3 regions of the Flavobacterium sp. PLA-DH12 genome follow, and region 2 is predicted to be linked to each of the others. Evidence: riboswitches for the same ligand, from Rfam matches in the RefSeq annotation. Region 2 holds a riboswitch; each other region holds the start of a gene.

Region 1 (2,269 bases), on a different contig from region 2:
AAAAAAATTGTAAGAATACAATAATAATATAGTAAAAGCCTCCCAAGAAAAATTGGGAGGCTTTTTAATTTACAACAAATGCAGAATTTAAATAAAATACAATATAAATCACAGATGAATAAATCCTTACAGATGAACAAGATGTTTACTGTCGCGCTTATTTGCGCATACGTCTGTTGATACTAAAAGTATAAATGAGTTTAAAAACTTAAACCCTTTTGGTATCTAGAAAATCCAAAAGGGTTTTTTTATTCCCGAAAGGGGCTTAACACAAACATAAAAGAGAAATAAAGATTATAAAACGCAACTTAACTAAAACTTAATATCATGAGCACATTGAACTACTTAGCAGAAAAAATTTCAGATTTGAAAAATAGAAGAACAAGAAAAAATAATCCGCCTCCACCAATAAACGAATTGGCTCATCCAAGATTCGGAATAACAGAGGCTGAAATCACAGAGGAAGGTAAAGCAGCAGAGAAAAAAGTACCTAACTCTTTATTGTTTTTGATGTATTCAAAAGAAAATGAAACGCTTTTTATCTAAACGGAAAAGCATCATAAACTAGGGTAAAACCTGCTTAATTTTACTGGACATTTTTGTTCGGTAAATTTTTGCGTATAATAGTTTTTGCTAAAATAAGTCTCAGAAATTTAACAAACACTTTTAGATAAAATTTGTTTGTTAGAGAAAATAGTAGTTAATTTGCACCGTTAAGTTCAAACACGTATTGAAATGTTATAAAGAAAGGACGAGGGATTAGACCCGATGAAGCCTTAGCAACCCTTCGTTAAAACGAAGAAGGTGCTACATTCTACCACGCCAAACGTGGAAAGATAACAACAAGATTTTTTCTAGTTAAACCTAGTTTTTCTTTCTAATATTTCCATATACAAATCAATAATACAACAGATTTGAAATTGGAAAATATACCAAATCCCATTATAATTCAAGATTTCATCACAGAAAGTGATGCAACTTATCATTCTATACCATTAAGTTTTACGCTGGCAGGTCAACCTCTGCACAGCGCGCCTATTGTTTTGGTTAACCATGCTTTAACTGGAAATTCGCAAGTTACTGGCGAAAGTGGCTGGTGGAATGACTTGATTGGCGAAGGCAAAACCATTGATACTGCTGTTTACACCATTTTGTCTTTTGATGTTCCAGGAAACGGAAACGATTCTTTCTTAATCGATAACTATTTAGATTTTACAGCAAGAGACATTGCAAGAATTTTTATCGAAGGTGTGAAAACTTTAAATATCGAAAAGCTTTTTGCAGTTATTGGAGGTTCTGTTGGAGGTGGAATTGCTTGGGAAATTTTAGCATTAGCGCCAAATATCACAGAAAACCTTATTCCGATAGCGAGCGACTGGAAATCGACAGATTGGCTTATCGCAAATTGCTTTTTACAAGAGCAAATTCTTAATAATTCGTCGAAACCAATTGAAGACGCCAGAATACATGCCATGCTTTGTTACCGTTCGCCAGAATCTTTCAAAGAAAAATTTCAGCGTACCATAAACCAAGATCTTTTAATTTTTAATATCGAAAGCTGGTTGGCGCATCATGGAAAAAAATTGCAGAAAAGATTTCAGTTGTCTTCTTATAAATTAATGAATCAGTTGCTTAAAACAATTGATATTACTAGAAATAGTGAAAGTTTTGAAAACTTAATGTCTAAAACAAAAGCTTCAATTCATATTGTCGGAATCAATTCAGATTTGTTTTTTACAGCAAAAGAAAACGTAGAAACTTATGAAGAGTTGAAGAAGTTTAAAGACAATGTTTTCTATAGCGAAATTGATTCGGTTCACGGACATGACGCTTTTTTAATCGAGTACAAACAATTAGATCATTTACTTGCCGATATTTTTAAGGCAGAAACAATAAAGAAATAAAATGAAAGTATTAAAATTTGGAGGTAAATCGTTAGCAAACGGAGAAGGACTTAACAAAGTTGTTTCAATCATTTCTGATAAAGTAAATCAAGGTGAAAAAATTGCCGTTGTAGTTTCTGCACGCGGAAATGCTACTGACGAATTAGAGTTTATTTTAAGCATTGCAGCTAAAAATGGCAGTTATAAAGAATTATTAGAGAATTTTAAAAAATATCAAATATCAGATTATCCACAGGTTGATTTATCTGAAGAATTTAATGTCTTAGACAAACTTTTTGAAGGAGTAAGTCTAATTGGTGATTACAGCAAAAAAATCAAAGATCAGATTTTATCTAAAGGAGAATTGCTTTCGGCTAAATTATTGA
Region 2 (2,269 bases):
ATGCAGAAATGTTTTGTGAAGCACTGGCAGATATAGATGAAAGTATTATTTGTCATTGTGCCGAAAATGGAAGCGAAGCGTTAAAATTACTCGAAAAACAAGAAGAAATTCCAGGGATTGTCTTTCTGGATTTGAATATGCCTATAATGAACGGGTGGGAATGTTTGAAAAGGCTGAAATTGAATGAGAATTATAAAGGAATTCCAGTCGTTATGATTTCTACTTCTTCACATAAAAACGATTTAGAAGCGGCAGCAAATCTTGGTGCTGTATGCTATTTTGTCAAACCAACTGATTTTAAGGATCTAAAAAAGGTTCTTGGATCGATTACTTCAAACCTTGATAAGGGATTAAAAAAAGCACTTTTCGATCTAGAAAAGAATAAATTTCTGCATGTGTTTACTGCTGAATAAGTAAAATACTTTGCTTTTCTATGAAAAAAAAGTATGAATTTCTTTTATAAAAAGGAGTTTGTAAATAAAAACAAATTTATTTTAATTTATTGATTTTTATAGCGTTGTGGTTTTATTAGCGCCATTTTTTTAAAGAAAAAAATAAAAAACACAAATTAAACTTGACTAATTCGGTAGAATTAATATATATTTGTGTCAGAAAAATTAAAAAATGATACTTATCCAGAAAGACTGAGGGAATAGGCCCATTGAAGTCTTAGCAACCTGTTGCCGAATAAGGTGCTAAATCCTTCCGCTTTAAGCGGGCAGATAAGAAAGATTTCATCCGAAAATCTGTTTAAGTTCATCCAATTAAAAATTATTAAAATGAAAGCAGAATCATTTTTATACGCCGGTTATGAGCTTATGAATTCCATTTTCGAAGAAAACAGCTTTGCCTTTTTCTAGCGAGAATAGATTAGTTCTACCAAATTTCCTTCTTTAAATAATTAAAATTCGCTAATGTCCTTTGGCATTGGCCAGAAATTCTTTTGTATAATCTTAAAAACTAAAAATAAAATGAAAAAAATACTATTGGGTTTTGCTTTGTTTCTTGGAGCCGTTCAAACTCAGGCGCAGGAAAGTAATTTACAATTAAAAGGAACTGTTGTCGATACAGTGACACAATATGTTTACTTGCAGAAGTTTCACAATAAAATGTTTACCACGATAGATTCAGCAAAGGTAAAAGACGGAAATTTTAGTTTTAAAACAAAAGTAAAAACACCAGAATTATACGGTTAAAGTGTCAATACAGAAAGCTCGCCTTTGTATGTTTTCCTTGAAAAAGATGCAATTTCGGTAAAACTGAGTCCAAAGAAATATTATACCGCTTCTGTAGTGGAAGGTTCGGCTTCTCAAGATTTATTCGAAACCTATAAAAAGAGCAAAGATGTAGAAATCAGCAAATTCATAACAGAAAATCCAAAATCTATTGTTTCTGCTTATGTATTGTACAGAAACTGGTCTTATAGATTAACGCCAGAGCAGATTACCCAAAACATTGCTTTGCTGGATAAAAGTCTTCAGAATACCACTTACGTGAAAGAATTAAAAGAATTGGCTATTGTTTTAGACGGATTAGCAGTAGGCAAAAAAGCCCCTGATTTTACAACCAATGATCCTGAAGGAAAACCAGTTCGACTTTATGACAATTTAAAAGGAGGTTATACTCTAGTAGATTTTTGGGCTTCATGGTGCGGTCCATGCCGAAGAGAAAACCCAAATATTGTAGCGGCATACAAAGAATTTCATGATAAAGGATTCAACATCGTAGGGATTTCTCTAGATAAAAAGAAAGAAAACTGGATTAAGGGAATTAAGGATGATAATTTAACCTGGACACATGTTTCTGACTTACTTTTCTGGAACAGTGCCGTTGCTAAATTATATGGAGTTAGAGCTATTCCTGGGAATTATTTAGTAGATTCTAAAGGAATAATCGTTGCTAAAAACCTGCACGGAGAAGAATTGCAAGCTACGCTAAAAAGGCTTTTAGAGAATAAAATTTAATAAAGAAATACGCAACCTTGTCATTCCGAGGAACGAGGAATCACACTAGAGAATCCATATAGAAAGTCGTCAATCTTTGTCGAGTTACGTGTGTGATTTCTCCTCCGTCGAAATGACAAAAAGAAGAATAAAACACTTGCAAATACAATTTAGTTAATTAAAATGATAAAGGAAATGAATGCTATTGAACCAACAACAAAACCAACAGAACCTGAGTGTTACTTCTCTAAGTTTAGAGAAAATATAGTAGGAATTGACCACACTTTCGAATCGGTTTACGGAGAACAAAATTTAGTTTATGCAGA
Region 3 (2,269 bases), on a different contig from region 2:
TACCTACAAGGTTTTGAAAACCTTGCAGGAAACGGAAATGTTTACCCAATTACCGGCGCCACTCTAGGCTTATAATCTTTCGCAACCTCAGCCATTAATCGGATATGATCTGGCGTTGTTCCACAACAACCACCAATGATATTGATTAAATTATCCTCTAAATATTCTTTAATGAAAACTTGCGTCTGCTCTGGCGTTTCATCGTATTGTCCGAATGCATTTGGCAATCCTGCATTTGGATGTGCCGAAACATTAAAGCTTGTGTTATGTGCTAATGTTTTTAAATACGGTTTCAGCAAATCGGCTCCAAGAGCGCAATTGAATCCTACGCTTAATAACGGAATATGTGAAACTGAAATTAAAAACGCTTCAACTGTCTGTCCAGAAAGCGTTCTTCCAGATGCATCGGTAATCGTTCCTGAAACCATGATTGGAATATCCAGATTGCGTTCTTCTTTTACTTCCTCGATTGCAAAAAGTGCTGCTTTTGCATTTAATGTATCGAAAATTGTTTCGACCAAAAGCAAATGACAACCACCATCCATTAAAGCTTCGACTTGTTGTTTGTAAGCAATACGTAAATCGTCAAATGTTACGGCTCTGTAACCTGGATCGTTTACATCTGGCGACATACTCGCTGTACGGTTTGTTGGTCCGATTGAACCGGCTACGAAACGTGGTTTTTCCGGATTTTTAGCGGTAAACTCATCGGCAACCTCGCGTGCGATTTTTGCCGATTCGTAGTTTAACTCGTAAACCAAATCTTCCATGTGATAATCGGCCATACCGATTGTCGTTCCAGAGAAGGTATTGGTTTCTACAATGTCAGCACCTGCTTCATAATATGCGGCGTGTACATCGCGAATCGCTTGTGGTTGTGTTAGGGATAGTAAATCGTTGTTTCCTTTTAACGGATGCGGGAAATCTTTGAAACGCTCTCCTCTGAAATCTTCTTCGGAGAAATTATAGCGTTGCAACATTGTTCCCATTGCTCCGTCAAGGATTAGGATATTTTTTTTTATTGCTTCTTGAATTGTAATTGCCATATTCTTTTGCCGCTAAGGCGCTAAGGCACAAAGCTTTTTTAATTATAATTTTTGAAGGTTCTATTTAAACCCGACAGGTTTTGAAAACCTGTCGGGTTTAACCTTCGATATTTTTTTCACATTAATTCCAAAAATGCACTATTGCTGGCTCATTAGCCCCGATTGAAGTGGAAATCCTTTTGATTTTTTCTTTAAAAAATCAAAAGATTGCAACGAAAAGCGGGAACTACTGACTGCAAAAATGCGCCAATGATTCGCTCCTTTACTGAGTTGTTTCAGTAAATATTATATGTTATCGAGAAAAGTTTTGAGAAATACGAGTATGTATTTGTGTTATCTATCTTTAATACTGGAAAATATCGTATAAAGTAGAATTTAGCACCTTCTTTATGATAAAGGGTTGCTAAGGTTTCATCGGGTCTATCCCTCCGCCTTTCGTGATAACGAACAATAATTTTAAGAACAGTGCAAAGTTATGAAATAGGGTTTCGATTTGCAAATGTTTTTTTTCTAAGGTTCTGAGGGACTTAGGTGCTAAGGTTCTTAGGTTTTATCTTTTGCTTGATTTAGCTCCGGAGGAGCATAATATTTATAGAAAACAATCTACACAACGCAAAAGCTCCAGCAGAGCGACATATATTTCGCTCCGCTGGAGCTTTTGCAAACGAATAATTTCTTTTCTATAAATATATCATCCCTCTGGGATTATTCATGGTAATTAAAAAAGCCCAAACTTTAAAAAGTTTGGGCTTTACAATATTTAAAAACCTTAGCGCCTTAGTACCTTAGAACCTCAGCACCTCAGATTAAACAATCGCCTTCACAACTGCTTTTGGCGCTTCTTTACGAGTTCCGTCGAAACCATCTACACCTGAAACCGTTGTATATTTCAATACATATTTTTTACCTGGGTTAATGATTGAATAAGCAGCTTGGCACATTAAAGTTGCTTCGTGGAAACCACAAAGGATCAACTTTAATTTTCCTGGGTATGTATTTACGTCTCCAATTGCGAAGATTCCAGGAATGTTAGTTTGGTAATCTAATGCATTATTTACTTTAATAGCATTTTTCTCTATTTCTAATCCCCAGTCTCCAATTGGACCTAATTTTGGAGTCAATCCGAAAAGTGGGATGAAGTAGTCACATTCGATTTTACGGTGTGCGCCGTTTTCTTCGATATCTAATGACTCAACATGCTCAGCACCATTGATTCCGATAAC

The links. A riboswitch is a leader RNA that binds a small molecule or an ion and turns the genes downstream of it on or off. The one in region 2 is predicted to bind S-adenosylmethionine.
Region 1: another riboswitch for S-adenosylmethionine. It lies ahead of AC5ZCW_RS17105 (alpha/beta fold hydrolase); the one in region 2 lies ahead of AC5ZCW_RS07800 (DUF4369 domain-containing protein).
Region 3: another riboswitch for S-adenosylmethionine. It lies ahead of AC5ZCW_RS17020 (homocysteine S-methyltransferase family protein); the one in region 2 lies ahead of AC5ZCW_RS07800 (DUF4369 domain-containing protein).

The regions. Positions count from the first base shown of each region.
Region 1 covers NZ_JCAMPD010000009.1:22,729-24,997, reverse strand. Annotated here, with positions in the region: gene AC5ZCW_RS17110 (hypothetical protein) at 328-546, shown strand; SAM riboswitch class I at 736-843, shown strand; gene AC5ZCW_RS17105 (alpha/beta fold hydrolase) at 921-1,904, shown strand; gene thrA (bifunctional aspartate kinase/homoserine dehydrogenase I) at 1,906-2,269, shown strand, end outside.
Region 2 covers NZ_JCAMPD010000003.1:350,766-353,034, forward strand. Annotated here, with positions in the region: gene AC5ZCW_RS07795 (response regulator) at 1-413, shown strand, start outside; SAM riboswitch class I at 629-729, shown strand; gene AC5ZCW_RS07800 (DUF4369 domain-containing protein) at 972-1,196, shown strand; gene AC5ZCW_RS07805 (TlpA family protein disulfide reductase) at 1,221-1,964, shown strand; gene AC5ZCW_RS07810 (aminotransferase class V-fold PLP-dependent enzyme) at 2,139-2,269, shown strand, end outside.
Region 3 covers NZ_JCAMPD010000009.1:4,651-6,919, forward strand. Annotated here, with positions in the region: gene AC5ZCW_RS17020 (homocysteine S-methyltransferase family protein) at 42-1,046, opposite strand; SAM riboswitch class I at 1,377-1,493, opposite strand; gene AC5ZCW_RS17025 (NAD(P)/FAD-dependent oxidoreductase) at 1,853-2,269, opposite strand, start outside.